DNA from 4 places in the Pseudomonas sp. HLG18 genome. Region 3 is predicted to be linked to each of the others. Evidence: predicted binding sites of a transcription regulator. Region 3 holds the regulator's gene; each other region holds the start of a gene.
What was found. The regulator sigma-54, encoded in region 3, starts transcription at its own class of promoters, with help from an activator protein. The targets are predictions, from matches to a motif close to ANTGGCATNNANNTTGCTNT.

Region 1 (7,693 bases), 940 kb from region 3:
GTGGAAATCCCCAACACCAATGGCCGCGCCGGCATGGCGGCGATCACCCCGGCCGAGTCGCTGGCGACCCTGGATTTCGCCGAACTGCTGGCCTTCGCCCGCCAGCGCATGCCGGCCTATGCCGTGCCGTTGTTCTTGCGGGTCAAGGTGAAGATGGAAACCACCGGTACCTTCAAATATCAGAAGACGCGCTTGAAAAACGAAGGTTTCGATCCCGGCCTGACGGGCGATGATCCGATTTATGCCTGGCTGCCAGGGACCGAAACCTACGTGCAGGTCACGGATGAAATCCTTGCCGACATCCGGGCAGGCAAGTACCGCTATTGATATTGGCTATCGGCAGCCTTGGAAAAAAGGGGATGACAGCTATCGCCGCGCTCGGGAAACTATCGGCTTTCCGATTGACCGAAAGTGGAGTTGCCCCATGTCCGACCAAAGCCGCCAGATGACCCCCGAAGAAGCTGCCGAATTCACCGAGCAGGTATTCAACAAGGCGCGCGAGGGCGATGCGGTGATGCTGGATCGCCTGATTACTGCCGGTCTGCCGGTGAACCTGACCAACAGCAAGGGCGACACCTTGCTGATGCTCGCCAGTTACTACGGCCATGTGGACGCGGTGCAAGTGCTGCTCAAGCACAAGGCCGATCCGGAGCAACGCAATGGCAACGGCCAGAGCCCGATTGCCGGCGCGGCGTTCAAGGGGGATCTGGCCGTGGTCAAGGCTCTGGTCGAGGGCGGGGCGCAGATTGAAGGTGCCTCTTTCGACGGCCGCACGGCGCTGATGATGGCGGCGATGTTCAACCGGGTTGAAATCGTCGACTACTTGATCGACCAGGGCGCCGATCCGAAAGCCACGGATGCCAATGGCGTCACCGCCCTGGACGCCGCCCGGACCATGGGCGCCGTGGACACCACCGCGCAGCTGGAAAAACTGCTGGGCTGAAGCCGCTGGCCGGAACCCGCTCTGTGGCGAAGGCGAGAATGCGCTATCCTTCGCGCCCTCAAAATTCCCTTCGCCACAGGATCCGCCCCATGAAAGCCGCACTCGCCGAACTCATCAGCAAAATCAGCTCCGGCTGCATGGGCGAAGACGAGATTCTGAAAGTCGCGGATGAAGCGGCACAGGCCTACGCCGATGCAGACGCTTTTCTGACCGCCAACCCGGACATCAACTACGACGACACTTTCCCGATTCCGCTGGGTGAGTGGGTGGTGGTCGGCAGCCTGCCGGAGACCGTGCTGTTCCAGGCCGACACCTACGTTGATCTGTTCGCGCAGATCGTTGCTTCGTTCGGCCCGGGCGTCGAGTTCAACCTCAAGCCCAAGCAACTGGCCAAGACCGAAGCGCTGACCGCGCTCAACCGCATCCAGGTGCAGATGAGCAGCCTGAACAAGGAAAACGGCGGCTACACGCTGATGAACTTCAGCCAGTTGCTCGACGACGAGCTGCAAGTGGTGCTGGTCTACGGCAACGATGTGCCGCGAGTGCTGGAACTGTGTGCCGAAGTCGGCATCGCCGCTGCGCCGTCGCTGGAAGCCCTGAAGGTCGCCGTGCACGTCTGAACGCAATAAAAGGGAACCCTGCGCGCGACCGTCTATCCTAAAAGTGCATGCCACTATTCTGGAGCGACACCATGGGTTCCACGTTCAACGGCCTGATCGGCCTGATCATTCTTGCCCTCGATATCTGGGCGATCATCAACGTGCTGAAGAGCGGCGCCGAGACCGGGATGAAAATCCTCTGGGTGCTGTTGATCATCCTCCTGCCGGTGCTGGGCCTGATCATCTGGGCGATTGCCGGGCCGCGGGGCAATGTGCGGATCTGACCGTTCGCACCAAGGATTGCGCGGGGCCGATGAACTGAGGTTCGACCTGTCATCTTCGGCAACGTAGAATGCGCGCCTTTCCCGGGCAATCGAACCTGACGATTGGCGCCCGCGCATTCATCGGAGCACTTCACCATGACCGTCACCAAGACCAGCGAATACCTGGAAACCCTCTACGAAGGCTACGGCCAGCGTTTTCGCATGGAAAAACTGCTGCACGAAGTGCGCACCGAGCACCAGCACCTGGTGATCTTCCAGAACCCGCGCATGGGCCGGGTGATGGCGCTGGACGGCGTGATTCAGACCACCGAAGCCGATGAGTTCATCTACCACGAAATGCTCACGCACGTGCCGATCCTCGCCCACGGCACCGCCAAACGCGTGCTGATCATCGGCGGTGGCGACGGCGGCATGCTGCGCGAAGTGACCAAGCACGCCAGCGTCGAGCACATCACCATGGTCGAGATCGACGGCACCGTGGTCGATATGTGCAAGGAATTCCTGCCGAACCACTCCAAAGGCGCGTACGACGACCCACGCCTGAACCTGGTGATCGACGACGGCATGCGTTTCGTCGCGACCACCACTGAAAAGTTCGACGTGATCATTTCCGACTCCACCGACCCGATCGGCCCGGGCGAAGTGCTGTTCTCGGAAAACTTCTACCAGGCCTGCCACCGCTGCCTGAACGAGGGCGGCATCCTCGTGACCCAGAACGGCACGCCGTTCATGCAGATCGAAGAAGTGAAAACCACCGCCGGCCGCCTGCGTAGCCTGTTCCCGGACTGGCACTTCTATCAGGCGGCCGTGCCGACCTACATCGGCGGTTCGATGACCTTCGCCTGGGGCTCGACCAACCCGGCCTACCGCAAGCTGAGCCGTGAGGTTCTGCAACAACGCTTCATCGGCAGCGGCATCGTCACCCGTTACTACAACCCGGAAATCCACATCGGCGCCTTCGCCTTGCCGCAATACGTGCTGCAAGCGGTAAACAAGCCAAGCAACGACTAAAAGCACTGTAAACCCCCTGTGGGAGCGGGCTTGCTCGCGAAGGCGTCTTATCATTCAACGTAGAGTTGACTGGTCGTTCGCTTTCGCGAGCAAGCCCGCTCCCACATGGATAGCTTTTTTTTCATGTTCGGCGGATGTAAACCTTTTGAACGATCAATCCTGACAAAAGTCGAGATAGATGTAAGCCCATTTGCGGGTTTGTTCGAGGAGGCTCCGATGTCAAAGTGGAAAGTCACTTTCGTGGACGATCACGGTGAAACGATCGACGAAGTCTTCGAGTGCGAGGAATGCCCCAGCCATGAACGGGCAGCCCGCCTCATCAAGGAACGATTGCTGCCGGTCGCCGCCGAGCTTGACCTGAACGATCTGGAAGGGCGCACCGCCGATGCCGGCGTAAAAAGCCTGAAAACCCAGAACAGCATCGAAATCCGCAGCATCACCCCAATCTGAATCTTCATTTTCTTCATGTACCAGGCCTTGGCAGCGGCTCTATCTTGGGGCTACTCTGCAAGCGAGATCAGCGAAAGGATCGCTAAGGTCTGGTCTTGTCAGCTACATGCTTGTTTCCCGCGTGCAACCACGTTGCCGAAGTACTTAGGCCAAAGGCCCGGGGCGGGAATACGGAAAGTCTATCCATCTATGCGAGGGGGACGATTCATGAGCACAGCCTATCAAGAAGACATCAGCAGCAACGTACTGCGCCGCATGAAAGAAGGCGGTTTCGATTTTTCCCGATTCCATCCCATCGAGTTCTACGCCATTTTCCCGGACGAGGAGCGGGCGCGCAGGGCGGCAGGCAAATTTCGCGGTGAATCCATCAATGCCCAGGTCAGTGCGCGCGACGACGGCGCGTGGTCCCTGGAATTGAGCAAGGTCATGTACGCAACCTACGACGACATTGGCGATTTCGAGCAGGGCTTTTCGGCGGTGGTCGAGCCCTTGGGCGGTATTATCGAAGGCTGGGGCGTGAAACAGGAGATCCGCAACCGGCACCGTTTGAACTGATCACTCTCGCAACACGTCGAGCAACGGCTGACCTTCGGGTCGGCCGTTGTCGTTTCTGTCTCCTGAACGCTCCATGGCAAAACCCTGAAACAAGAATCCGGCGCAAAAAAAAGCCACCTGAGGGGGTGGCTGAAAGGGAAGACCGGAAGGAGAGGGAACCGGTCAGGGTTACGGTCGGGAGGGCTGCCGAGGCAAGCCGGATCAGTGAGGCTGCGTACTTCGTCAGCGACGTTTTTGCAGCGGATGCGCGGATTATCCGCAGCCGGCGCCGGGCAGTGAAATCAACTCTGACTATGCTGGTGATAGGCGACGGGACTGCGTCGCAATGAAGCGGGGGCGATCAGGTTGGGGCATTTGCCGCACAGGAATGGTGCGGTGCGTGTGGCGTGAATATCCAACCGATTGAAATCAAAGCGTTTATGCCGATGGCACGGGCCTTGCGAAGGCCTGTATGTCCGGAGTGACAAGGAGTACGGCATGATCCGCACCTATTTTGATGAGATGTACGATGCCGGCGGCCAGATCCGCCCGCATTACCGGGAGTTTGCCCGCTGGCTGGCCGAGACACCTGACGAGCTGCTGGCCCAGCGGCGACGCGAGGCCGATCTGCTGTTCCATCGCGCCGGGATCACCTTCACGCTCTACGGGGACGAGCAGGGGACAGAGCGTCTGATTCCCTTCGACACCATTCCGCGCAGCATTCCGGCCAGTGAATGGCGGATCGTCGAGCGCGGCTGTATTCAGCGGGTCAAGGCGTTGAACATGTTCCTCGCCGATCTTTACCACGAGCAGCGCATCATCAAGGCCGGGATCATTCCTGCCGAGCAGGTGCTGGCCAACGAGCAATATCAGTTGGCGATGCAGGGGCTGGATCTGCACCGCGATATCTATTCGCACATCTCCGGCGTCGATCTGGTGCGCGACGGCGACGGCACCTATTACGTACTCGAGGACAACCTGCGTACGCCCAGCGGCGTGAGCTACATGCTCGAAGACCGCAAGATGATGATGCGCCTGTTCCCTGAACTGTTCGCGGCCCAGCGCATCGCCCCGATCGACCATTACCCGAACCTGCTGCTCGACACCCTGAAAAGCTCAAGCCCGATCGACGACCCGAGCGTCGTGGTGCTGACGCCGGGCCGGTTCAACAGCGCGTTTTTCGAGCATGCGTTCCTGGCCCGGGAAATGGGCGTGGAACTGGTCGAAGGCGCCGATCTGTTCGTGCGCGACGACAAGGTCTTCATGCGCACCACCGACGGCCCGAAAGCGGTGGACGTGATCTACCGCCGGCTCGACGACGCGTTCCTCGACCCGCTGGCCTTCCGCCCGGATTCGATGCTCGGCGTACCAGGGCTGCTGTCATCGTATCGCTCCGGCAATGTAGTGCTGGCCAATGCCATCGGCACCGGCGTGGCGGACGACAAATCGGTGTACCCGTTCGTCACCGAGATGATCCGTTTCTACCTCGACGAAGAGCCGATCCTGAAGAACGTGCCGACCTGGCAATGCCGCAACCCGTCTGAACTTTCCCATGTGCTGGCCAATCTTCCGGATCTGGTGGTCAAGGAAACCCAGGGTTCCGGCGGTTACGGAATGCTCGTGGGGCCGGCGGCGACGACCGCGGAAATCGATGCGTTCCGCGAGCGGATCAAGGCCAAGCCCCACGCGTACATCGCGCAACCGACGCTGTCGCTGTCGACCTGTCCGACTTTTGTCGAAAACGGCATTGCGCCGCGCCACATCGACCTGCGCCCGTTCGTATTGTCCGGTCGTGAAACCCGGGTCGTACCCGGCGGTTTGACCCGTGTCGCCCTGCGTGAAGGCTCTCTGGTGGTGAATTCATCCCAGGGCGGCGGAACCAAGGACACCTGGGTGGTCGAGGATTGAAGGAAGCCTGCCATGTTAAGTAGAACTGCCTCGGATCTGTACTGGATGTCGCGTTACCTGGAGCGGGCGGAAAACCTCGCACGGATGCTCGATGTCAGCTATTCGCTGTCGCTGATGCCGCAGGACGGCCGTGGCGACGGTTTGCACGAACTGGCGATGCCGTTGCTGATCACCGGCACGCTGGACGATTACCTGGAACGCCACGGCGAATTGCATGCCGAGCGATTGCTGCACTTCTTCGCCCTCGACGCGGCTAATCCGGCGAGCATCTACAGCTGTCTCGGCGCGGCGCGAGCCAGCGCCCACGCGGTGCGCGGGCGAATCACCGCCGACATGTGGGAGAACATCAACGCCACCTGGCTGGAGATTCGCGGGATCGCCAATCAGGGCCTCAGTCGCTACGGCATGAGCCGTTTCTGCGAGTGGATCAAGGAGCGTTCGCACCTGTTTCGGGGCGCGTCCTACGGCACCATCATGCGCAATGACGCGTTTCGTTTCATTCGCTTGGGCACCTTCATCGAGCGGGCGGACAACACCTTGCGCCTGCTGGACGCCCGTTACGAAATGGCTGGCGATCAGGCGGAAGCTGTCAGCGACGGCACCGCCCATGCCTATTACCAATGGAGCGCCTTGTTGCGAGCCTTGTCATCGTTCGAGGCCTACACCGAGATCTACCGCGACGCACCTGGCGCCCGGCATGTGGCCGAGCTGCTGTTGTTGCGCGCCGACGTGCCGCGTTCGCTGCGGGCCTGCACGGAAGAGATCGACCAGATTCTCGCGCAACTGCCGGGGGCCAACGGTCGTCCTGCGCAACGGCTGGCGGCGGAAATGGACGCACGCCTGCGCTACACCGGTATCCACGAAATCCTCGAGGAAGGGCTTCACGCCTGGCTTACCGAGTTCATCCCGCTGGTGCGCCAGTTGGGCAACGCCATTCACAGTTCCTACCTGGAGGCCGCATGAGACTTTCCATCAGCCACGAGACCACCTATCACTACGAAGATCAGGTGCGGGCGAGCATCCAGTACCTGCGCCTGACACCTCACGACAGCGAGCGTCAGCATGTGCTGAGCTGGCAGCTCGACCTGCCGCGCCCGGTACGCGCCCAGCTCGATCCGTTCGGCAACATCCTGCATGTGCTGACCATGGACGAGCCCCATGAAGCGATCATCATCGGCGCCCGTGGTCAGGTCGATATCGACGAGTTGCGCGAGGCGGAGCATGAGAGCCAGTCGGCATTGCCGTTCCTGCGTTTTACCCGGCTGACCGAGGCTGACGAGGCATTGCGGGCGTTTGCCGAGAAATCCTGCAAGCAGCGACGGGACCGCAATGCACTGATCGACCTGATGCATGGGCTGAACCAGCACATGACGTACAAGCCGGGCGCCACCGAAGTCGACACCAGCGCCGCCGAGGCGTTTGCCGGGCGGGCGGGTGTTTGCCAGGATCATGCCCACGCGTTTCTCGCCTGCGCGCGCAGTCTCGGTGTGCCGTCGCGCTATGTGTCGGGCTATCTGTACAGCGAGGACTGCGAGCATCTGGCCAGCCACGCCTGGGCCGAGGCCTGGATCGATGACGCCTGGTACAGCTTTGACGTGACCAATGAACTGGCGCGGCCGGAGCGACATCTGAAACTGGCGGTGGGGCTGGATTACCTCGACGCCTGCCCGGTGCGGGGCATGCGCCGGGGCGGCGGGTCAGAGCAGATGCACGCGAAAGTGCTGGTGTCGCCGACACCCGCGCCAATCATTTCGGTGCAGCAGCAGTAAACGGCGTAGCTGGCTTACTGGCCGGGCGCAACCTTGCGCCCGGCCATGTGCTGCAAATACCCGATCAGTTTCTGCAGATCCGCATCCGGCAACACCTCGGCGGAAAACCCCGGCATTTTCGCCTGCGGCCACTGGCGCAAACTCTGCGGATCGCGGATGTAGCGCTTGAGGAAGTCCGCGCCGAAATACTCGGTC
Region 2 (7,693 bases), 700 kb from region 3:
AAACGAACCGGTGCCCGAATAGGTGATGCGCGCATCGGCGACCCGGGTCGACGACACCGTGTTGTCGGTGGCGATGTCATCGGCGCGTACGAGACCGGCGATCCGCACCAGCTCATCACCGGTATTGAGGGTCATCCACTTCTCGCCGCGCACGGCGATGATGCCGTTGGGCAGCACATCGGCGACGGTCACGGTGATCGAACCGGTCAGGGTGTTGCCCTGGGCCGCCTTGCTGTCGCCCTTGGTCGCACGGTCGCCACTGTAGCCGACGTCCAGGCTCAGATCGTTACCACCCAACGGGTTGTTGGTGGTGCCACTGCCGCCGAACAGCGAAGTCAGGCCGATGCCGGTCTTGCTGTTCTTGGCCACTTGCGAGTTGGCGTTCTTGCTGGCCTGAGTCTTCTCGTTCAGGGTGATGGTGATGATGTCACCGACCCGGAACGCCTTGCGGTCGCTGTACAGGTTCTGTTCGAAACCGGCCTGATAGATCGAGCCGTTGTTGGCGGCCGCCGGCAACGGCGTACGCGGCAACACCGGAGCGTAGTAAGGGTCATTGGGCTTGGGCGTCGGAGCGACGCAGCCCGCGAGCGAGACCACCCCACCCAATGCCAGAACAGATACGAAGCGCTTCATGACCCTTACCTCACGGTGTTGCAGGCGGCCTCATGACCGCCTCATAGACTTGATTACAGATTCTGCGTTACGAACGAGAGCATCTGGTCGGCGGTGGAGATCACCTTGGAGTTCATCTCGTACGCGCGCTGGGTGGTGATCATGTTGACCATCTCTTCCACGGTGCTGACGTTGGAGGTTTCCAGGGTGTTCTGCAGGGTGGTGCCGAAACCGTTCAGGCCCGGAGTGCCGACTTGCGGCGCACCGGAAGCGGCGGTTTCCAGGAACAGGTTGTTGCCCACCGCTTGCAAACCGGCCGGGTTGATGAAGTCGGCGGTTTGCAGGTTGCCGATCACCTGGGCGGCCGGGTTGCCGGCAACGGTGATCGATACGGTGCCGTCGCGGCCGACAGTGAAGGTCTGGGCGTTGTTCGGGATGACAATCGCCGGCTCCAGCGCGAAACCGCTGGCGTTGACGATCTGGCCATTGGAGTCGAGGTGGAAAGTACCGTCACGGGTGTAGGACGTGGTGCCGTCCGGCTGCAGGATCTGGAAGAAGCCACGACCATCGATGGCCATGTCCAGCGGCTGCTCGGTGGTTTGCAGGCTACCGGCGGTGAAGTTTTTCTGGGTGCCGACGATGCGCACACCGGTACCCACTTGCAGACCCGACGGCAGTTCGCTGTCCTGGGTCGACTGGGCGCCTGGCTGACGCTTGATCTGATACAGCAGGTCCTGGAACTCGGCGCGGTCACGTTTGAAACCCGTGGTCGACACGTTTGCCAGGTTGTTGGAAATGGTGGTCAGGTTGGTGTCCTGGGCGGACAGACCGGTTTTGGCAACCCATAGAGCCGGAAGCATTCGATTCTCCTCGTGCGCCTGTTTTACGGCGCGACGTTCTGATAATTAGCTGATCTGCAAGACCCGAGCCATGGCCTGGTCGTCGTCTTTGGCGGTGTTCATCATCTTGACGTGCAACTCGAACTGCTTGGCCAGGGCCAGCACCGAGGTCATCTCTTCCACGGCATTGACGTTGCTCGACTCCAGGAAACCCGACACCAGTTTGACGTTGGCGTCGGCCGGCGCAGGCTGGCCGTCCTTGGTGTAAATCGAACCGTCCAGGCCCTTGTTCATGTTCTTGATGTCCGGGTTGACCAGTTTGATCCGGTCGACTTCGGCCATGACGCGCGGGCCTTCGCCCATCGCACGGATACTGATGGTGCCGTCTTCACCGACTTCCACCTGCTGCTCCGGTGGAATGGCAATCGGACCGCCATTGCCCAGCACCGGCATGCCGTTGCCGGCGCGCAGTACGCCGAGGGCGTCGATGTTCAGGCTGCCGGTGCGCACGTAGCTTTCGCCGCCGTTGGGGTTCTGCACGGCAATGAAGCCGTTGCCGCTGACGGCCACGTCGAGGTCACGCCCGGTCTGCACCAGCGAGCCCGGCGTGAAATCGGTGGCGGGCCGCTCGCTCATGGCAAACGCACGCGCCGGAAAGCTGTCACCGAACACCGGCATCGAACGCGCCTGCTCCAGGTCGCGCTGAAAACCATTGGTGGAGATGTTCGCCAGGTTGTTGGCATGAGCCTTTTGCGCCAGTGCGTTCTGGCTGGCGCCGGTCATTGCCACATAAAGGTACTTGTCCACACTCTTTCCTCTGCATGCCGGACGTTTGCCGCCCACCGCTGTACTGCTGACCCACAAGCAATTTGCAGACCAACTTTTTTCTGGCGGCCAGGGACCCGATAAACAAAGGACTTGAGGGAAATGGCGGGGTTTGGGGAAATGTATCGAAGACGAAAAACCGGCGGTGTCATGCCGCTTGGCGGCAAACACCTGACCCTTATCAATTGATCGTTCCCACACTGCGTGGGGGGATCAGCGTGGGAACGATCTGCGTGGGCGTGATCAGACGTTGCCTGACTCCTTGCCGACTTCGTACTCACGCAGCTTGTTGGCAATCGTGGTGTGCGAAACCCCGAGCCGCTTGCCCAGCTGCCGACTGCTTGGATGTTCGGAATACAGTCGCTCCAGCACCGCTTTCTCGAAGCGCCCGACAATCTCGTCCAACCCGCCCTCCAGCGAGAAGTCGCCAAGCGGCTGACGCACGCCATAGTCCGGCAGACGAATATGTTCGGCCTTGACCGTCCCGCCATCACACAGCGACACCGCCTGAAACAGCACGTTCTCCAGTTGCCGAACGTTGCCCGGCCAATGGTAGTGACTGAGCCGGTCCATTGCCGCCGGCGCCAGTTTCGGCAGCGGGCAACCGATCTGTCGGCTGGCCTGATCGAGGAAGTGCTCGACCAGCGGCGTCAAACCGTCGAGGCATTCGCGCAAGGGCGGAATGTGCAGCGACAGCACGTTCAAACGGTGATACAGATCCTGGCGAAATTCCCCTCTCGCACACAGCTCCGACAGATCCACCTGGGTGGCGCAGATCACCCGCACATCCAGATAAACCTCTTCATCACTGCCTACACGCCGGAAGCAGCCGTCCTGCAGGAAGCGCAGCAATTTCACCTGCAAGCGCGGGCTCATTTCGCCAACGCCATCAAGGAACAGCGTGCCGCCCGCCGTCAGCTCAAGCAATCCGAGCTTGCCTTCGGCCCGCGCCCCTTCAAAGGCGCCGGGGCCATAGCCGAACAGCTCGGTCTCGGCCATCGACTCCGGCAGCCCCGCACAGTTGAGCGCCATCAGCGGCGACTGCCCGCGCGGACTCGCCAGGTGACAGGCACGCGCCAGCAACTCCTTGCCGGTTCCGGTTTCACCCTCAATAAGAAGAGGCGCATCCAGCGGCGCCATGCGCCGGGCTTCGCGCACCACCGCCGCCATCACTTTCGAGCTCTGGAAGATGCTGTCGAAGCCACGCAACTCTTGCTTGCGCACGTTATAGATGCGCTCGCCGACGCGGTCCGCCCGGTGCAAGGTCAGCACGGCACCGGCCATGGCCTCGCTGTCGTCGTGCTCCGATTGCAGCGGGGCGATGTCGGCCAGAAAGATGTCGCCCTTGACCTTGACCCGCATGCCGTTGATTCGCGATTTGTTGGCGCGCACCAGCTCCGGCAAGTCAAAGTCTTCGGCATAACGCGAGAGTGGAATCCCCGGCACCTCGTCGACCCGAACCCCGAGCAACTGCGCCGCCGCCCGGTTGGCGGCAACGATGGAGCCGCCCATGTCGATCGACAGCACCGGAAACTCCAGCGCACCGAGCAGCGCATTCAGCTCCATGTGTCGGCGCTCGCTGGGCATCAACCCGACACGCTTGACACCGAAGACCCCGGCGATGGCCTCGAATTTCGGTCGCAGCGCCTGGAACTGCAGGTTGATCAGATTCGGGCAATGCAGATAGATCGCGTTGCCGTGTTCACCGCCGACCTCACCGCGGGCGACGTTGATCCCGTACTCCACCAGCAGATTGAGGATGTCGCGCAGAATGCCGATACGGTTCTGGCAGTGGACTTTGATACGCATATAAAGGCCCGAAACAGGTAAAGGGGCGGATTTTTCTCTGCCGCCCGCAAGATAGTCGTCAAGATTATGTGACAGACACTGGCCATTTCAAACCCGCCAATCACCGTAATCACGACTTATCGCACAAATCGTAACGAAAAATTTACGACTCAAAGAGACTTTTCCTGCCTGACCGGCCATCAACCTGGTGCAACACGGCACGCGCTGGGGTATTTCTCAGTCCATCGCAGGACATAACAAGAACGAATTCCCCTCGCAGGAGAGCAGTATGAAGCAGACGCAATACGTGGCCCGCGAGCCCGATGCGCAAGGTTTTATCGACTACCCCGCCGAAGAACACGCGGTGTGGAACACGCTGATCACCCGCCAGATGAAAGTGATCGAGGGTCGGGCGTGCCAGGAATACCTGGACGGTATCGAAAAACTCGGCCTGCCCCACGACCGCATCCCGCAACTGGGCGAGATCAACAAGGTGCTCGGCGAGACCACCGGTTGGCAGGTTGCCCGCGTCCCGGCGCTGATCCCCTTCCAGACCTTTTTCGAATTGCTCGCCAGCAAGCAGTTTCCGGTGGCCACGTTCATTCGCACCCGTGAAGAACTGGACTACCTGCAAGAGCCGGACATTTTCCACGAGATCTTTGGCCACTGCCCTCTGCTGACCAACCCGTGGTTCGCCGAATTTACCCACACCTACGGCAAGCTCGGCCTGCAAGCGACCAAGGAAGAACGCGTTTATCTGGCGCGTCTGTACTGGATGACCATCGAGTTCGGCCTGGTCGACACCCCGCAAGGCAAACGCATCTACGGCGGCGGCATCCTTTCTTCGCCGAAAGAAACCGTTTATTCGCTGTCGGACGAGCCCGAGCATCAGGCCTTCGATCCGCTGGAAGCCATGCGCACGCCGTACCGCATCGACATCCTGCAACCGTTGTATTTTGTCCTGCCGAACCTCAAGCGCCTGTTCGACCTGGCTCACGAAGACATCATGGCCATGGTCAAGCAAGGCATGCAGCTGGGTCTGCACGCACCGAAGTTTCCACCGAAACCAAAAGCTGCGTGAACCGTGGCTTTTACTTACAAGTGAGTCTGTCAGTCGTCGCGGCTTTGGTTTAGCGTGACGACATTGACGACCGTAACAGCTCTTATAAAAAAGACATCCGATCTCAGGAATCAAACCATGTCCACTTTGAACCAAGCCCATTGCGAAGCGTGCCGTGCCGATGCCCCACAAGTCAGCGATGAAGAACTGCCGATCCTGATCAAGCAGATCCCTGACTGGAACATCGAAGTGCGTGACAGCATCATGCAGCTGGAAAAAGTCTTCCTGTTCAAGAATTTCAAGCACGCTCTGGCCTTCACCAACGCCGTCGGCGAGATCTCCGAGGCCGAAGGTCATCACCCGGGCCTGCTGACCGAATGGGGCAAAGTCACCGTGACCTGGTGGAGCCACTCGATCAAAGGCCTGCACCGCAACGACTTCATCATGGCCGCGCGCACTGACGAAGTGGCCAAGACTGCAGAAGGACGCAAGTAATGCACTTCGACGCCATCGGCCGGGTGCCCGGCGACCCGATCCTCGGCCTGATGGAGGCCTACGCGCAGGATTCCAACCCGCGCAAGTTCGACCTCGGCGTGGGCGTCTACAAGGATGCCCAGGGCCTGACGCCGATCCCCGAGGCGGTGAAAATCGCCGAGGCGCGTCTGGTCGAGAGCCAGGACACCAAGACCTACATCGGTGGCCATGGCAATCTGCTGTTCGGCAAAGTCATCAATGAGCTGGTGCTCGGTGCCGATTCGGCACTGATCGCCGAGCAACGTGCCGGCGCCACCCAGACCCCGGGCGGCACGGGTGCCCTGCGTCTGGCAGCGGATTTCATCGCGCAATGCCTGCCGGGCAAAGGCGTATGGCTGAGCAACCCGACCTGGCCGATCCACGAAACGATTTTCGCGGCTGCCGGGGTCAAAATCAGCCATTACCCGTACGTCGGCAGCGACAACCGTCTCGACGTCGATGCAATGCTCGCCGCGCTCAATGAAGTGCCGAAAGGTGATGTGGTGCTGCTGCATGCGTGCTGCCACAACCCGACCGGTTTCGACCTGGGTCACGACGACTGGCAGCGGGTGCTGGACGTGGTGCGCAGCCGCAACCTGCTGCCGCTGATCGACTTTGCCTACCAGGGTTTCGGCGATGGTCTGGAGCAGGATGCATGGTCAACCCGGCTGTTCGCCGCCGAGTTGCCCGAGCTGCTGATCACCAGTTCCTGCTCGAAAAATTTCGGCCTGTACCGCGACCGCACCGGTGCGCTGATCGTCTGCGCGAAAAGCGCTGACAAGCTCATCGACATCCGCAGTCAACTGGCCCACATCGCCCGCAACCTGTGGTCGACGCCACCGGATCACGGCGCCGCTGTCGTCGCCACGATCCTCGCCGACCCGGAGCTGAAACGCCGCTGGGCCGACGAAGTGGAAGCCATGCGTCTGCGCATCGCCCAGTTGCGCAGTGGCTTGGTGCAAGCGCTGGAACCGCACGGTCTGCGCGAGCGTTTTGCGCACATTGGCGTGCAACGCGGGATGTTCTCCTACACCGGCCTGTCGCCGGAACAAGTGAAAAACCTGCGCGAGCATCACAGCGTTTACATGGTCAGCTCGGGCCGGGCCAACGTCGCCGGGATTGATGCGACGCGCCTCGACCTGCTGGCCGAAGCGATCGCCAACGTCTGCAAATAACCCCAATTGTGGGAGCGAGCCTGCTCGCGACAGCGGTGCATCAGTCAGCACAAATGTCGACTGACAAGCACTTATCGCGAGCAGGCTCGCTCCCACATTTGCCCTGCGTCACCCTGTCGCACTTGTCTAGACAATCCCGCCCGTCGAAACAAATGGATTTAAAAATCTGTTTGTCACTTTTCCTGCTGTATCCTTCGCAGGCTTTCTGAAAGCGCGGATCTACCAGATCTATCAACAGACTTAGCGAGGAGCGCAACCATGCACGAGATTCCGAATCTCCCCTTCCCAAGCCTGCACGAAACTGAGCAGACGACCACGCAACAAGCCGGCGCCCAACAGCCCGAGCCGAAAGAAGCCGCCGAAAGCCGTCCGGCCGACAGCGAAGAGTAAGTAATACCCGCCGTACAGACCGTGTGGAAAGCGCTAACATGCGCTTTCCACACTGCCTGAAGCCGAGCCCGCCATGACCGAAGAATCCTTTGACGAACACCAGGCCGCAATCCTCATCGGCGCCTCCGAGAAGATGATCGAGATCTGGAGCCGCCTCTCGCCCGAGAAACAGGCCGCCCTGCTCGCCCGTTTCGGCAGCGAAGAAAACGCCCTCGCGGCACTGGTCACCACGCAACTGGTCGCTCCGGCCAAATAGTTTTACTTTTCCCCGCCGCAGAATCGTCCACGCCGGTATCATGAGCAGCCTATCTATTCTGCTCTCCCCGTGGATCGTTACTCATGTCGTCCTCAATGCCAGAACCCCAGCGCCCCCTGGCGGTCACGCTGCAAGTCGTTTCCATCGTCCTGTTCACCTTCATCGGTTACCTCAATATCGGCATTCCGTTGGCCGTACTGCCGGGCTATGTGCACAGCGACCTGGGTTTCGGCGC
Region 3 (7,693 bases):
CGCGCAGGAGTGATGTAAATGAGCAACGATCTGCTGCAACGCGGCAAAGCCATCAAACTGGCGGTTTTCGACGTCGACGGTGTTCTCACCGACGGGCGCCTGTACTTCCTTGAAGACGGTAGCGAATTCAAGACGTTCAATACCCTCGATGGCCAGGGCATCAAGATGTTGATGAACGCCGGCGTACAGACCGCCATTATCAGCGGTCGCAAGACTCCGGTGGTCGAGCGTCGGGCAAAGAACCTGGGTATCCCGCACCTGTTTCAGGGTCGTGAAGACAAACTGGTGGTTCTCGACGGTCTTCTGGAGCAACTGGGCCTAAGCTATGAACAAGTGGCTTACCTCGGCGACGACTTGCCCGACCTGCCGGTGATCCGTCGAGTGGGACTCGGCATGGCTGTAGCCAACGCCGCGGCCTTTGTGCGCGAGCACGCTCACGGCGTCACTCAGGCCCGCGGTGGCGAAGGTGCCGCCCGCGAATTCTGCGAACTGATCCTGCGCGCCCAGGGCAGCCTCGATGCCGCCAACAACGCGTACCTGTGAGTCAAACCATGTTTAGCAAAAAATTTCGCAACATACTGCTGTTCGGTTGCATCGCTGCGATTTTCGGCGCAGTCGGCTACTGGAACATCAGCCCGGAACGCTTCCTCGACAAGCCTCCTGTCTCCGCAGCAGAAAGCCCGATCGACTGGTACGCGACCAACACCCACACCTTGCAGTATCTGGAAGATGGCAAGGTGCAGTACGAAATGACGTCCGAGAAGGCCGAGCACGTCAAGGCGACCGACATTACACTGGTCACCCGGCCCGACCTGAACATGTACCGCGGCACCGACTTCCCGTGGCACGTGACCAGCGAGCGCGGCGAAGTGAACTCCGGAGGCACCGAAGTCGAACTGATCGACTCGGTCCGGATCAAGCGTACCGACGAAAAGAACCGCGACACCCTGATCACCAGCACCCGAATGACGGTGTTCCCTCAGCAGCAATATGCGCAGACCCAGCAACCCGTTAGAATCGACGGCGCTGGCGGTGTATCGACCGGCGTGGGAATGAAAGCGTATTTGAAGGAAAGCAGGATACACCTGCTATCGAACGTAAGAGGACAGTATGAGGCTCGTTAAAACCCTCCCTATTTTGCTCAGTCTGGGCGCAGCACTGGGAAGCGTGAGCGCCTGGGCTCTGCCGAACGATAGTCAGCAACCGATCCGCATCCAGGCTGACGACGCTCAGCTCGATGACAAGAATGGCATCGCGACCTATAAGGGCGATGTGATCATCACCCAGGGCTCGATGATCGTCAAAGGCAACACCGTGACCATGACCCGTGCGCCTAACGGTGACATCGACGTCGTGACTTCGGTGGGCAACCTCGCCTACTTCGAGCAGCTGCAGACTGCCGGTGATGCCAAACCCGTCCAGGGCTGGGGCGTGACGATTCAGTACCACGCTGCGCAGAACCGCGTCGTGCTGATCGACAAGGCAAAAGTCGTCGACAAGGACAACAACACCACTCAGGGCGAGAAAATCGTCTATGACACGGTGAAAAAACTGGCCAGCGCCGGTCGAGCCACTGGCAGCAAGGTCACCGAAGCGCGTCCGCGCATCGACATGGTGATCCAGCCGAAGAAGAAAACCGACGAGAAAACCCAGTAATGGCAACTCTGAAAGCTCAGCACCTGGCCAAGGCCTATAAAAGCCGCCAGGTCGTGCGCGACGTCAGCCTGTCGATTGACAGCGGTCAGATCGTCGGTCTGCTCGGCCCGAACGGCGCCGGCAAGACCACGTGCTTCTACATGATCGTCGGCCTGGTTCAGGCCGATCAGGGTCGCGTACTGATCGACGACCTGGACGTCAGTCACCAGCCCATGCACGGTCGCGCGAAAGCCGGTATCGGTTATCTGCCGCAGGAAGCGTCGATCTTTCGCAAACTGTCGGTCGCCGACAACATCATGGCCATCCTCGAGACCCGTCAGGAGCTCGACAAGGCCGGTCGTCGCAAGGAGCTGGAAAGCCTGCTGCAGGAATTCCACATCAGCCACATTCGCGACAACCTCGGCATGAGCCTGTCCGGTGGTGAGCGCCGCCGCGTGGAGATCGCTCGCGCACTGGCTACGGCACCGAAGTTCATTCTGCTCGACGAACCATTCGCCGGTGTCGACCCGATCTCCGTGGGCGACATCAAGCAGATCATCCACCACCTCAAGGCCAAGGGCATCGGTGTGCTGATCACCGACCACAACGTCCGCGAGACGCTGGATATTTGCGAAACAGCCTACATCGTCAACGACGGCCAACTGATTGCCGAAGGCGACTCCGCGACCATCCTCGCCAACGATCTGGTGAAGGAAGTGTACCTGGGTCACGAGTTCCGCCTGTAAGCGCGACGGTATTCGAGCGGCCGTCCGGGTGCTGTAACGTTGAAGCGCATTTTTATAGGCTTTTATTGTTACAGCGCTCTAGGCAAACACGACAGTTTCAGGCATATAATTTGCTTAAGTTTGGCGCTCCGGCGCCCTGTAGTGGATGGCGCATAGCGCCGGCGAATAAGGTGTTAAGCCCCTGCCATGAAACCATCGCTAGTCTTGAGAATGGGCCAGCAGCTGACGATGACACCGCAGCTGCAACAGGCCATCCGCCTGCTCCAATTGTCGACCCTGGATCTGCAACAGGAAATCCAGGAGGCGCTGGAATCCAACCCGATGCTCGAACGCCAGGAAGACGGCGACGACTTCGACAATTCCGACCCGCTGGCCGACAACGCCGAACAGAAACCCAACACCGAGATCCAGGAACCTTCCTATCAGGAAACCGCGCCGACGGTCGACAATCTCGAGGACGGCGAATGGAACGAGCGCATCCCCAACGAACTCCCTGTGGACACCGCCTGGGAAGATGTCTACCAGACCAGCGCCAGCAGCCTGCCCAGCAGCGATGACGACGAGTGGGATTTCACCACCCGCACCTCTGCCGGTGAAAGCCTGCAAAGCCACTTGCTGTGGCAACTGAACCTGGCGCCGATGTCCGACACCGACCGCCTGATCGCTGTCACCCTGATCGACTGCATCAATAATCAGGGCTACCTCGACGAAACCCTCGAAGAAATCCTCGACGCATTTGATCCGGAACTCGACATCGAGCTGGACGAGATCGAAGCCGTCCTGCATCGCATCCAGCAGTTTGAACCCGCCGGCATCGGCGCCCGCAACCTGAGTGAATGCCTGCTGCTGCAATTGCGCCAGCTATCGACCAAGACCCCCTGGCTGGCGGAAGCCAAGCGTCTGGTCACCGATTACATCGACCTGCTCGGCAGCCGCGACTACAGCCAGTTGATGCGGCGCATGAAGCTCAAGGAAGATGAACTGCGCCAGGTCATCGAACTGGTCCAGAGCCTCAACCCGCGCCCCGGCTCGCAAATCGAGTCCACCGAAGCCGAATACGTGGTACCCGACGTGATCGTGCGCAAGGACAACGAGCGCTGGCTCGTCGAGCTGAACCAGGAATCCGTGCCACGCCTGCGGGTCAACGCCCAATACGCCGGTTTCGTGCGCCGCGCCGACACCAGCGCCGACAATACCTTCATGCGCAATCAGTTGCAGGAAGCCCGCTGGTTCATCAAGAGTCTGCAGAGTCGCAACGAAACCCTGATGAAGGTAGCCACTCAGATCGTCGAACATCAGCGCGGATTCCTGGAGTACGGCGACGAAGCCATGAAGCCACTGGTGCTGCACGACATCGCTGAAGCGGTGGGTATGCACGAGTCGACGATTTCCCGGGTGACCACGCAAAAATTCATGCATACCCCGCGGGGCATATATGAACTGAAATACTTTTTCTCCAGCCATGTCAGCACCTCCGAAGGCGGCGAATGCTCGTCCACGGCGATCCGCGCGATCATCAAGAAACTGGTCGCCGCGGAAAATCAGAAAAAGCCGTTGAGTGACAGCAAGATCGCTGGTTTACTGGAGGCACAAGGCATTCAGGTGGCTCGCCGCACCGTCGCCAAGTACCGCGAATCCCTGGGAATCGCGCCTTCGAGCGAACGCAAGCGGTTGATGTAAGCCACGTTACAGCGTTCCAGTGGCAGGCTCTTCGGCCTGCCGCTTTATGCACTGGCAACGAAGGAGAAGCTGTATGCAAGTCAACATCAGTGGACACCAACTGGAAGTTACCCAACCTCTCCGTGAGTACGTTGAGCAAAAGCTCAAGAGGCTTGAGGGACATTTCGACAAGATCACCAACGTGCAAGTCACGATGTGCGTCGAAAAGCTGAAGCAGAAAATCGAAGCCACGCTGCATATTCCCGGCAACGAGGTCGTCGCAAACGCGGAACATACCGATATGTACGCAGCGATCGACGCGCTGACCGACAAGCTTGATAAACAACTCAAAAAGCATAAGGAAAAGACCCAGAGCCTGCTCCAGGGCGCTACCGGTCGATAACCCCCACCCCCATGATCCGACTTGAAAGCATCCTGACCCCCGGCCGTTCCCTGGTGAACGTGCCGGGCGGCAGTAAAAAGAAAGCCCTCGAACAAATTGCCAACCTGATCGCCCGGGAAGTCCCGGATCTGGAGATGCAAGATGTCTTCGAGGCGCTGATTGCCCGTGAAAAACTCGGCTCGACGGGTTTTGGCAACGGCATCGCCATTCCCCACTGTCGCCTCAAGGGCTGTGAATCGCCCATCAGTGCCCTGATGCACCTGGAAGCCCCAATAGATTTCGATGCCATCGATGGCGCACCGGTCGACCTGCTGTTCGTGTTGCTGGTCCCGGAAGCTGCCACCGATGCGCACCTGGAGCTGCTGCGCCAGATCGCCAGCATGCTCGACCGCAAGGAAGTGCGCGAGAAACTGCGTCGCGCCACGACTAACGAAGCCTTGTATCAGGTTGTCCTGGACGAGCAAAACGGGCACTAAACATGCGCTTGATCATCGTCAGTGGCCGTTCCGGCTCGGGCAAAAGCACCGCACTGGATGTCCTTGAGGACAACGGTTACTACTGCATCGACAATCTGCCGGCCGGCCTGTTGCCGGAGCTGGCGGAGCGCGCGCTGATTCATACTGAACTGTCTCAACCACTGGTCGCGGTATCGATCGATGCACGCAACCTGCCAAGCCACCTCTCGCGCTTCCCGGAGTTGCTTGAAGAAGTTCGCAGTCGACACATCCAGTGCGACGTCCTGTACCTGGACGCCGACGAAGAAACCCTGCTCAAGCGTTTCTCGGAAACCCGTCGCCGTCACCCGCTGAGCAGCGCCAACCGTTCGCTGGCCGAGGCAATCGACGATGAAACCGCCCTGCTGGGCCCCATCGCCGATCTGGCCGACCTGAAGGTCAATACCACCAATCTGAACCTGTATCAGTTGCGCGACACCATCAAGCTGCGGCTGCTGAACCAGCCTGAACCGGGCACGGCATTTCTGGTGGAGTCGTTCGGTTTCAAACGCGGCATGCCGGTGGATGCGGATCTGGTGTTCGATGTACGCTGCCTGCCCAACCCGTACTGGAAACCGGAGCTGCGCGCACAGTCCGGGCTCGATGAGCCGGTGGCCGAGTACCTGGCGGCGCAGCCGGAAGTCGAAGAGATGTTTCAGGACATCTACGCCTATCTGTTCAAATGGCTGCCGCGCTTCGCTGCGAGCAATCGTGCCTACGTGACCATTGCCATTGGCTGCACCGGCGGGCATCACCGCTCCGTCTACCTGACCGAACGTCTGGGTCAGGCCCTGCAGAAAACCCTGAAAAACGTCCAGGTCCGCCACCGCGACCTCAGCTAAAGGATTCACACCGCGATGCCTGCTCTGGAAATCGAAATCATCAACAAACTGGGACTGCATGCCCGGGCGTCGGCAAAGTTCGTGGGCGTGGCGGGTCAGTATCCCGACTGCACGATCAGAGTAGGTCGCACCCCCGAAACCACGGTTGATGGCAAAAGCATCATGGCGATGATGATGCTCGCGGCCGGCAAGGGCACCAAAATCTACCTGAGTACCGAGGGTCATCAGGAACAGGAAGCCATGGATGCACTCGTCGCCCTGATCAACAACTACTTCGACGAAGGCGGCTGAAAGTCCATTTTGGCGAGAGCGTTCTCTCTCGCCATACTTATCCCAACGCCGTATCCATCACCATCATCAGACAGAACCCCATCAGCAATCCCAGACTCGCCAGCTTGTCGTGACCATTGCGTCGCGACTCCGGGATCACTTCGTGGGTCACCACCAGCAACATTGCCCCGGCCGCCAGCGCCAATCCCAGGGGCAACAACAATTCCGCCAGGCTGACCAGCCACGCACACAGCAGGGCGAACACCGGTTCGACCAGACCTGAGGCCGCCCCGATCAGAAACGCATTGACCCGCGACATCCCTGCCCCGGCCAGCACCAGCGCAATCACCAGCCCTTCCGGCACGTCCTGCAAGGCGATACCCATCGCCAGGCTGTCAGCGTCCTGCATGCCGCCGCCAGCGCTGACGCCGACGGCCATGCCTTCCGGAATGTTATGGGCAATGATGGCAAACACGAACAGCCAGATCCGTGGGGGAATCACCGGATGCTCGACACTGCCGATCAGCATCTCCGGTGACGCGCCGGACAACTTGCGGTCCACCAGATACAGGCCGAAAGCACCGAGCATGATGCCGAAACAGATCAGACCACTGGCGCCCCAAGGGCTCAGCCCCAGGCTTTCTGCGGCGGCAATCCCCGGCACGATCAGCGAAAACGCGGTCGCCGCCAGCATCACGCCAGCGCCAAACCCCAACAGCGTATCGCCTAACACCTGAGGCATGTTGCGGATCACCAGCACCGGAACCGCCCCGAGTGCCGTACCAAGAGCGCAGATCGCACCGCCCTGCAATGCCCGGGACAGTTTCGGCTCCAGGTTCAGCCATTCGAGTCCGTGAGCCACCAGCAAGGTCATGCCCGCCAACAGCAGCAGCGACCCGAATGCGTAACGGAACATACGCCCACTTCCGATCGCCAGTGTTTCAGTGCCCATAGTCAGCCCTGGAGTGTTTTATAGACGACCTAAACCAGCGCAGCCTGATAACGCGCAGCGACTTCAGGCCAATTGATCACGTTGTAGAACGCGCTGATGTATTCCGGGCGGCGGTTCTGATAACGCAGGTAGTAGGCGTGTTCCCACACGTCGAGTCCGAGAATCGGCGTGTTGCCGCTCATCAGCGGGCTGTCCTGGTTACCGCTGCTTTCCACCACCAGCTTCTTGTCCGCAGTGACACTGAGCCACGCCCAGCCGCTGCCGAAGCGGGTCAGCGCAGCTTTGGTGAAGGCTTCCTTGAAGCTGTCGAGACCACCCAGTTGCTCATCGATCGCCCTGGCCAGCGCTCCGTTCGGCTTGCCCCCACCGTTGGGCACCATCACTTCCCAGAACAGCGAATGGTTGGCATGACCCCCGCCCTGGTTGATGACCGCCGCACGCAACGTTTCCGGCAGTTGCTGAACGCTGGCCACCAGCTTTTCCACCGGCCACTCGGCGTATTCAGTGCCCTCGACTGCGGCGTTCAGGTTGTTGATGTAGGTCTGGTGATGCTTGGTGTAATGAATCTCCATGGTCTGCGCATCGATGTGCGGTTCCAGTGCGTCGTAGGCATAAGGCAGTGCTGGCAGGGTAAAGGCCATATCAGTGGACTCCATGGTGATATTGAGCAGGCACGCGGCGTGCATTGCCGG
Region 4 (7,693 bases), 2.7 Mb from region 3:
GCCCTGACCGAGTACCCGGGCAAGATCAAGCTGTTCAAGACCATCCAGGCCAAAGACCTGTGGCGCAAGATGCTGTCGATGCTGTTCGAAACCGGCCACCCATGGCTGACCTTCAAGGACCCGTGCAACCTGCGCAGCCCGCAGCAGCATGTCGGCGTCGTTCACAGCTCGAACCTGTGCACCGAGATCACCCTGAACACCAACAAGGACGAGATCGCGGTCTGCAACCTGGGCTCGATCAACCTGCCGAACCACATCGTCGACGGCAAGCTGGACACCGCCAAGCTCAAGCGCACCATCGACGTCGCCGTGCGCATGCTCGACAACGTGATCGACATCAACTACTACTCGGTACCGCAGGCGAAGAACTCCAACTTCCGCCACCGTCCGGTCGGCCTGGGCATCATGGGCTTCCAGGACGCGCTGTACCTGCAGCACATCCCTTACGGTTCCGACGCTGCTGTCGAGTTCGCCGACAAGTCGATGGAAGCGGTCAGCTACTACGCGATCCAGGCTTCCTGCGACCTGGCTGACGAGCGCGGCTCGTACGAGACGTTCCAGGGTTCGCTGTGGTCCAAAGGCGTTCTGCCGCTGGATTCGCAACAGATCCTGATCGAAGCACGTGGCCAGAAGTACATCGACGTCGACCTGACCGAGTCCCTGGACTGGGCACCGGTTCGCGCCCGTGTTCAGAAAGGCATCCGTAACTCGAACATCATGGCCATCGCACCGACCGCGACCATCGCCAACATCACCGGCGTCTCGCAGTCGATCGAACCGACCTACCAGAACCTGTATGTGAAATCGAACCTGTCGGGCGAATTCACCGTGATCAACCCGTACCTGGTTCGCGACCTGAAGGCTCGCGGTCTGTGGGATTCGGTCATGATCAACGACCTGAAGTACTACGACGGTTCGGTTCAGCAGATCGAGCGCATCCCGCAGGAACTCAAAGAGCTCTACGCGACCGCGTTCGAAGTGGACACCAAGTGGATCGTTGACGCCGCCAGCCGTCGTCAGAAGTGGATCGACCAGGCCCAGTCGCTGAACCTGTACATCGCCGGCGCATCGGGCAAGAAACTGGACGTGACCTACCGCATGGCCTGGTACCGTGGTCTGAAAACCACCTATTACCTCCGTGCCCTGGCCGCGACCAGCACCGAGAAGTCGACCATCAACACCGGCAAGCTGAACGCTGTTTCCAGCGGCGGCAACCACGGTGACGATTCGGTCCTGGCAGCGCCTGCCGGCCCTGCTCCAGTGCCGAAGGCGTGCGCCATCGACGAGCCGGATTGCGAAGCTTGCCAGTAAGCTGAGCTGAATCGGGCGTTGCGAAACGCCCGATTCGAGAAACCCCCGACAGACCTCCGGTTTGTCGGGGGTTTTCTTTTGCCCGCGAAAAAAGCAAAAACGCCCTCACCACCCCAGCTTTGCCTTTCCACCACTCACCACAATGAGCGTTAGCTCGAGTACCGCTTTTGATCTTCGGGCGACGTCAGGGCGAAACCGCCAGCCGCCACCCCCCAAGAAACGGATATTCATCCAATCAACTAAAGCATGGTCGTCTACCAGGACGCCACGGCAAACAAAAAAAAGCCCCTCAAAAGAGGGGCTCCTTGAACAACCAAAAATCAGGTCATCTGAATGATGGTCTGCATGATGGTGCTCTGGGTGGAAATGGTCTTGGCGTTCGCCTGATAGTTGCTCTGGCCCTTGATCAGGTCCACCAGCTCGTTGGTCAGGTTGACGTTCGACTCTTCCAGCGAGTTGGATACCACCTCACCCAACGTACCGGTTTTCGGCGCGTCGTAGCCCGGGATACCCGAAGCATAGGTTTCTTTCCAACTGGTGCCGCCGATCGCCTGAAGGCCCTGCTCGTTGGTGAAACTGGCCAGCGCGACCTGACCGATGGCCTTGCTCTGGTTGTTGCTGAAGTTGGCGAACAGCGTGCCGGTACCGTCGATGGTCAGGTTGGTGATCTGGCCGGTGGCGTAGCCATCCTGAGTCGGGATCGAACGGGCGGTGTCAGCGTTGTACTGAGTGGTCTTGGCCATGGAAATGGTCACGCCATTCGGGTTGGCGGCCGCGCCGTTCGGCGTAAAGGTGCCGTTGGTCACGGTGCCCGGCTTCCAGTTTCTCAGGACCAGGTCACTGCTGATGATCGGGGTCCCCGGGTTCGCCGGGTCAGGCGTGCTGATCTGAGTCAGTTTGCCACTCGAGTCAAACGTCATGGTGGATGCAACTGGCGGGGTGGTTTTCGGATCGCTGCCGGTAGCATCCGGGTTACGACCGTCCACCAGGGTGTATACCTTCCAGATGTTGTCACCGGTTTTCACCACGTACTGATCCATGACGTGCGAGTTGCCCTGGCTGTCATAGATCGGGGTGCTGAATTGCTTGGTGTAAGTCTCGATCTTGGTCGGGTCGAACACGACAGCACTGGCGCCGGTATCAATGATCTTCGGCGCGGACGAGTCCAGGTTGATCGTCGACGTCACCAGCGAAGTGGACTTCGGCGCCAGGTTCGAGGTGTCGATCTTGAGGTCGGTCAGTACGCCGTTGAGGATCTTGCCGTTGGAATCCACACCGTAACCTTGCAGGCGCGAGGTGTAGTCGGTGTTGGTGATGTAACCGTTGTTATCAACTTTGAACGTACCGGCACGGGTGTAGGAAATCGAGCCGTTGTTGCTCATGGTGAAGAAGCCGGAGCCGTTGATGCCCATGTCCAGCACGTTGCCGGTGTTGTTGATGTCACCCTGGGTGAACTGCTGGGAAACGTTGGCCAGGCGCACACCGTTACCGATGACCTTGCTGCCGCTGCCCAGACGAGTCGACGAATATACGTCTTCGAATTCCGCGCGGGAGGATTTGAAACCGGCGGTCGCGACGTTGGCGATGTTGTTGCCGGTCACGTCCAGTTGCTTGTTGGCTGCATAGAGACCGCTAAGGCCGATATTGAAAGACATATTCCACTCCTTTGTGCCGGTTAGTCGGCTCTATATACCAATGGTTTGTACTTTGGACAGAGCAACGGTGCCCTTGCCGGACAGGTTGAGCATCAGCTCACCGCCGGTCTGGCTGATGGTCACGCTGGTGACCGTGGCTGGCAGATAGGTCGCCAGGTCGGTCGCGGTGCCATTGATCGAGGCGTTGGCCTTGACGGTGTAGTTACCGGTTTTCACCAGGTTGCCGTCCTTGTCCTTGCCGTCCCATGTGAAGCTCGCGGCACCTGCGGCGCGACTGCCCAGATCGATGGTGCGAATCGTCGCGCCACTGCTGTCGGTGATGGTGACGGTGCCGCCGGCAATCGACGACGGGACGGTGACCGAACCGGTCATGCCTTTGCTCGGATCGTCCAGTTGAACCGTGTTGGTCTGCACGATCACATTGCGGCCGACCAGCGACGACGCCTGCAACGCTTGCGAGGAGTTGTAGTTGCCGGCCAGCGAACTGACGGTACTGTTGAGGGTAGTGATGCCCTCGAGGCTGCTGAACTGCGCCAACTGCGCAACGAATGCACTGTTGTCCTGCGGGTCGAGCGGGTTCTGGTTCTTCAGCTGGGTCACCAGCAGTTGCAGAAACGCATCCTTGCCTAGGGCCTGGCCGCCGGTCGCACTGTTGGTGGCCGAAGCAATGCCGCCGGCGGTGGTGCTACTGGTCTTCTTCGAAGAGTTGGCCAGTATGTCCTTCATCGTCAGGCTGCTGGTGGTATCGGTAACGCTCATGGCAGTCGCCCCTTATTACTGACCGAGGGTCAGTACCTTCTGCATCATGGTTTTGGCGGTGTTCATCATTTCGGCGTTGGTCTGGAACGACCGGCTCGCGGAAATCATGTCAGCCATTTCTTCCACCACGTTGACGTTCGGGTAGTAGACGTAGCCCTTGGCGTCGGCTGCCGGATGATTCGGCTCGTAGCGCGCTTCGAGGTTGCTCTGGTCTTCGACCACGCCCAGGACCTGCACGCCTTGACCTGCCGCGTCCTGGTTCTGGAACAGCGAATTGCTGCCGCCGCTCTGACCACCCTGGAACATGGTGGCGAATACCGGGTGACGGGCACGGTAGGTCTGGTCGATGCTCGACGAGACGGTCTCGGCGTTGGCGATGTTCGAAGCCACGGTGTTCAAACGCGTGGTCTGGGCGCTCATGCCGCTGCCGGCAATGTTGAAAACGCTGGACAGGGACATGGATTACTCTCCGCGCAGGGCTGACACCAGCCCTTTGAATTTGCTGTTGAGCAGCGTGAAGCTGGCCTGGAAGCCGACGGCGTTTTGCGCGTAGTTCGACTGTTCCAGTTGGGCATCCACGGTGTTCTGGTCGATCGACGGCTGCATCGGCGTGCGATACATCAGCGACTCGTCGCCATTGCCCAGGCCCTCAGCCTCAATGTGACGGCTGTTGGTCATGTTCAGGGCGATGGTGCCATTGGCGTTCTTCTGGCTCTGTGCTTCGAGCACTTTGGAGAAGTCCAGATCCCGAGCCTTGTAGTTCGGGGTGTCGGCGTTGGCGATGTTGTTGGCCAGCACTTCGGCACGCTGGGCGCGGAAGCCCAAAGCCTTTTCGTGAATGCCGAGCGCTTTATCGAAGCTGATGCTCATGTCGGGAACCTTCAGGTGACCGGATTTTTCGTAACAGGGTTATAGCAAGCGTCGTGCCAGCTTTAGAAAGCCCCGGATTACGGGGCTTTGCACTGAACAGACGACGCGGCAATGCCAGAAAAGCGGCAACCGGTTTCCGCCGGCTGCCGCTTTTCTGCCGCCTGCCGCCAACGGCAAAACCTTCAGGCATAAAAAAACGGAAGCCCTGAGGACTCCCGTTTCTTGTGTTGCCGGTCTTGATCACTTCGCCTGGTAGATGATTCCCGGGCTGCACTGGACCATCTGGTAATGATCCGGCAAACCGTTCAGCGCTTCGGAAGCGCCAAGGAACAGATAGCCGCCCGGCTTCAGCGTGCTGTGAATGCGCAACAGGATGTCTTTCTTCACCTCGGCGGAGAAGTAGATCAGCACGTTGCGGCAGAACACGATGTCGAACTTGCCCAGGCTTGCGTAGCTGTCGAGCAGGTTGAACGAGCGGAATTCCACCCGGTTCTTGATCGGCGCCTTGATTACCCAGCGTCCGGGCCCTTTCGGGTCGAAGTAGCGCTGCAGACGATCGGCGGACAAGCCGCGACCGATCGCCAGGCTGTCGTACTCGCCGGTCTTGCAGTTGGTCAGCATGCTGCCGGACAGATCGGTGGCGACGATCTGCACGCCCATCTTCAACTGACCGATGTTGGTCCGCTCGAACTCGTCGATCGACATCGACAGCGAATAGGGTTCCTGACCCGACGAGCAGGCCGCCGACCAGATCCGCAGACGCTGGTTGGGAGCCGCCTTGATTGCCTCGGGCAGCACCTTGTTCTTCAAGACTTCAAACGGATAGGTGTCGCGAAACCACAGGGTTTCGTTGGTCGTCATGGCATCGACCACCTGCTCGCGCAAACCGCTGCGCGGCTGTGTCTGGATGCGCTGTACCAGCTCACCCAGGGACTTGATGCCTTGCTGCTCCATCAGTTTGTTGAGACGGCTCGACACCAGGTACTGCTTGTTTTCACCGAGCAAAATGCCACAGGCTTTTTCCAGGAAGACCCGGAACTGTTCGAAATCCAAATTACCCGTAGACAAATGATGCCGCCTCTTAAATCGTGTTGAACGCCAGGGGCAAAAGGCCCCTAGCTGATATCTGCTGCTTTGATCCGGTCGACTACCCGGGATGCCAGGTCATCAGGACGGAATTTGGCCAGGAAGTCATCGGCACCGACCTTCTTGACCATCGCCTGGTTGAACACACCCGACAACGAAGTATGCAGGATGATATGAAGCTTTTGCATGCGAGGATCGCCACGGATTTCCGCCGTCAGGGTGTACCCGTCCATCTCCGGCATTTCGATGTCGGAAATCATCATCAGGAACTCTTCTTCCGGCTTCTTGCCCTCATCGACCAGCTTGCGCAGGTAATCCAGCGCCTGCTTGCCGTCGTTCAACGCCACCACTTCGACACCGACCGTCTGCAGGCAACGCGTCACCTGCTTGCGCGCCACCGACGAGTCATCGACCGTCAGTACCCGCAGCGACAGCGCCTTGCTCTGGGTCTCGACATCCACCACGCCGACCGAAATCGCTTCCGGTGTCGGTGCGACTTCCGCCAGCACCTTTTCGACGTCGATGATTTCGACTAACTGATTGTCCACCCGAGTCACAGCGGTCAGGTAATGATCGCGACCGGTCCCCTTGGGTGGCGGATGGATCTCTTCCCAGTTCATGTTGACGATACGTTCCACCGAGCGCACCAGGAAACCCTGGGTCTTGGTGTTGTATTCCGTGATGATCACGAACGGACTGTTCTTGTCTTTCAACGCCCCGGAACCGGTCGCCATTGCCAGATCAAGGATCGGAATGGTCGCCCCCCGGATATTCGCCACCCCGCACACGACAGGACTGGACTTGGGCATCAGCGTCAGTTGCGGGCATTGCAGCACTTCCCGAACCTTGAACACGTTGATCCCGTAGAGCTGCTGGCCGTCGAGACGGAACAACAGCAGCTCCAGGCGATTCTGCCCTACCAGTTGCGTGCGCTGGTTCACCGAATCCATTACACCAGCCATGCCCAGACTCCTACACCAACGCCAAGTGTTGTTGCGACGCACATTCATTGCTAAACGGCACGGCGCTTGCTTTTTAACTCGTATGAACATTCAAACGACATTTTTCCGACGCCTGACATCCCCTATCCGCAGAGGACTTTGCGCGGCGTCCGCCGTTTGCCTGTTTTTTGCGGGCAGCCCTGCCAGTGCTGATGCGGTTACCTTGCCTGACATGCTTATCGGCGTCACTCAGGGCTTTCTTGAATTCACCGTAGAAGACTATCTGGCTACCAGTCAAACGGAAGGCCGTTACGAAATCGAGGTCAAGCAGCTCGATCCGCGCATGCGCATGCCTATGTGCGACAAGGAATTGACAGCCTCCCTGGAGAGTCCGGGGCGTCCTTTGGGTCGTGTGACCGTCAAGGTCCGCTGTGAAGGCGCGTCTCCCTGGACAGTGTTCGTGCCCGCTCAAGTCCGCCTGTTTCGCGAGGTCGTGACCACCACTCGCCCCCTCAAGCGCGCGGGGATAATCGAGCCTCAGGACGTGACGCTGCGCGAGCATGACGTCAGCCAGATCAATCAGGGTTTCCTGACGTCGGTAGACGAAGCCATCGGGCAAAAACTGACCCGACCAACGGTCGCCGACCAGGTGCTGACCCTGGTGCACATGGAACAGGCAGAAGTCGTTCGCAAAGGCGATCAGGTGGTGATTACCGCCCGCAGCGGCACGCTCGCCGTGCGCATGCCCGGAGAAGCCCTGTCCAACGGCGGCCTGAAAGAACAGATTCGCGTGAAAAACCTCAACTCCCAGCGGGTCATCAAGGCGCAGGTCATGGCGCCGGGCCAGGTGGAAGTGGCCATGTAAAACAGGCAAGGAGAAAACTGGCGCCGACCCCGGCTGTTCCCTAAACTGTGCCGCAGCAGGATCTGTGCGGCGCATGCAGGCTCATTGGTAAAAGAGCCTAAAGTTTTCCAGGGGATGGCCGAGAACATGGCAAGCGTCCAAATTCCCAGAGGTTTTTAACATGGTCATCGATTTCAGCCGTTTGAACAGCTCCTCGTCACTTACGG

Region 1: ACSPX5_RS03840 (circularly permuted type 2 ATP-grasp protein) is a predicted target of sigma-54. The motif match lies at 4,267-4,286, and genes of this name have one in related genera.
Region 2: ACSPX5_RS02655 (flagellar basal body rod protein FlgF) is a predicted target of sigma-54. The motif match lies at 2,313-2,332, and genes of this name have one in related genera.
Region 4: flgB (flagellar basal body rod protein FlgB) is a predicted target of sigma-54. The motif match lies at 4,637-4,656, and genes of this name have one in related genera.

The regions. Positions count from the first base shown of each region.
Region 1 is NZ_CP195831.1:793,668-801,360, forward strand. Features, by position in the region: gene ACSPX5_RS03805 (long-chain-acyl-CoA synthetase) at 1-327, shown strand, start outside; gene ACSPX5_RS03810 (ankyrin repeat domain-containing protein) at 425-943, shown strand; gene ACSPX5_RS03815 (hypothetical protein) at 1,033-1,563, shown strand; gene ACSPX5_RS03820 (PLDc N-terminal domain-containing protein) at 1,635-1,826, shown strand; gene speE (polyamine aminopropyltransferase) at 1,962-2,837, shown strand; gene ACSPX5_RS03830 (hypothetical protein) at 3,054-3,287, shown strand; gene ACSPX5_RS03835 (ribonuclease E inhibitor RraB) at 3,495-3,842, shown strand; gene ACSPX5_RS03840 (circularly permuted type 2 ATP-grasp protein) at 4,320-5,729, shown strand; gene ACSPX5_RS03845 (alpha-E domain-containing protein) at 5,742-6,692, shown strand; gene ACSPX5_RS03850 (transglutaminase family protein) at 6,689-7,498, shown strand; gene ACSPX5_RS03855 (c-type cytochrome) at 7,513-7,693, opposite strand, start outside.
Region 2 is NZ_CP195831.1:554,990-562,682, reverse strand. Features, by position in the region: gene flgH (flagellar basal body L-ring protein FlgH) at 1-633, opposite strand, end outside; gene flgG (flagellar basal-body rod protein FlgG) at 687-1,472, opposite strand; gene ACSPX5_RS02655 (flagellar basal body rod protein FlgF) at 1,518-2,258, opposite strand; gene ACSPX5_RS02650 (sigma-54-dependent transcriptional regulator) at 2,520-4,085, opposite strand; gene phhA (phenylalanine 4-monooxygenase) at 4,309-5,145, shown strand; gene ACSPX5_RS02640 (4a-hydroxytetrahydrobiopterin dehydratase) at 5,263-5,619, shown strand; gene ACSPX5_RS02635 (amino acid aminotransferase) at 5,619-6,812, shown strand; gene ACSPX5_RS02630 (hypothetical protein) at 7,071-7,202, shown strand; gene ACSPX5_RS02625 (hypothetical protein) at 7,276-7,458, shown strand; gene ACSPX5_RS02620 (MFS transporter) at 7,554-7,693, shown strand, end outside.
Region 3 is NZ_CP195831.1:6,183,487-6,191,179, reverse strand. Features, by position in the region: gene ACSPX5_RS28275 (KpsF/GutQ family sugar-phosphate isomerase) at 1-18, shown strand, start outside; gene ACSPX5_RS28270 (KdsC family phosphatase) at 19-543, shown strand; gene lptC (LPS export ABC transporter periplasmic protein LptC) at 552-1,124, shown strand; gene lptA (lipopolysaccharide transport periplasmic protein LptA) at 1,111-1,656, shown strand; gene lptB (LPS export ABC transporter ATP-binding protein) at 1,656-2,381, shown strand; gene ACSPX5_RS28250 (RNA polymerase factor sigma-54) at 2,568-4,061, shown strand; gene hpf (ribosome hibernation-promoting factor, HPF/YfiA family) at 4,135-4,443, shown strand; gene ptsN (PTS IIA-like nitrogen regulatory protein PtsN) at 4,455-4,919, shown strand; gene rapZ (RNase adapter RapZ) at 4,922-5,779, shown strand; gene ACSPX5_RS28230 (HPr family phosphocarrier protein) at 5,795-6,070, shown strand; gene ACSPX5_RS28225 (ZIP family metal transporter) at 6,108-7,001, opposite strand; gene ACSPX5_RS28220 (superoxide dismutase) at 7,031-7,642, opposite strand; gene ACSPX5_RS28215 (hypothetical protein) at 7,644-7,693, opposite strand, start outside.
Region 4 is NZ_CP195831.1:3,531,864-3,539,556, forward strand. Features, by position in the region: gene ACSPX5_RS16215 (ribonucleoside-diphosphate reductase subunit alpha) at 1-1,311, shown strand, start outside; gene flgE (flagellar hook protein FlgE) at 1,632-2,966, opposite strand; gene flgD (flagellar hook assembly protein FlgD) at 2,997-3,725, opposite strand; gene flgC (flagellar basal body rod protein FlgC) at 3,741-4,184, opposite strand; gene flgB (flagellar basal body rod protein FlgB) at 4,188-4,595, opposite strand; gene cheR (protein-glutamate O-methyltransferase CheR) at 4,836-5,663, opposite strand; gene ACSPX5_RS16245 (chemotaxis protein CheV) at 5,711-6,643, opposite strand; gene flgA (flagellar basal body P-ring formation chaperone FlgA) at 6,726-7,487, shown strand; gene flgM (flagellar biosynthesis anti-sigma factor FlgM) at 7,648-7,693, shown strand, end outside.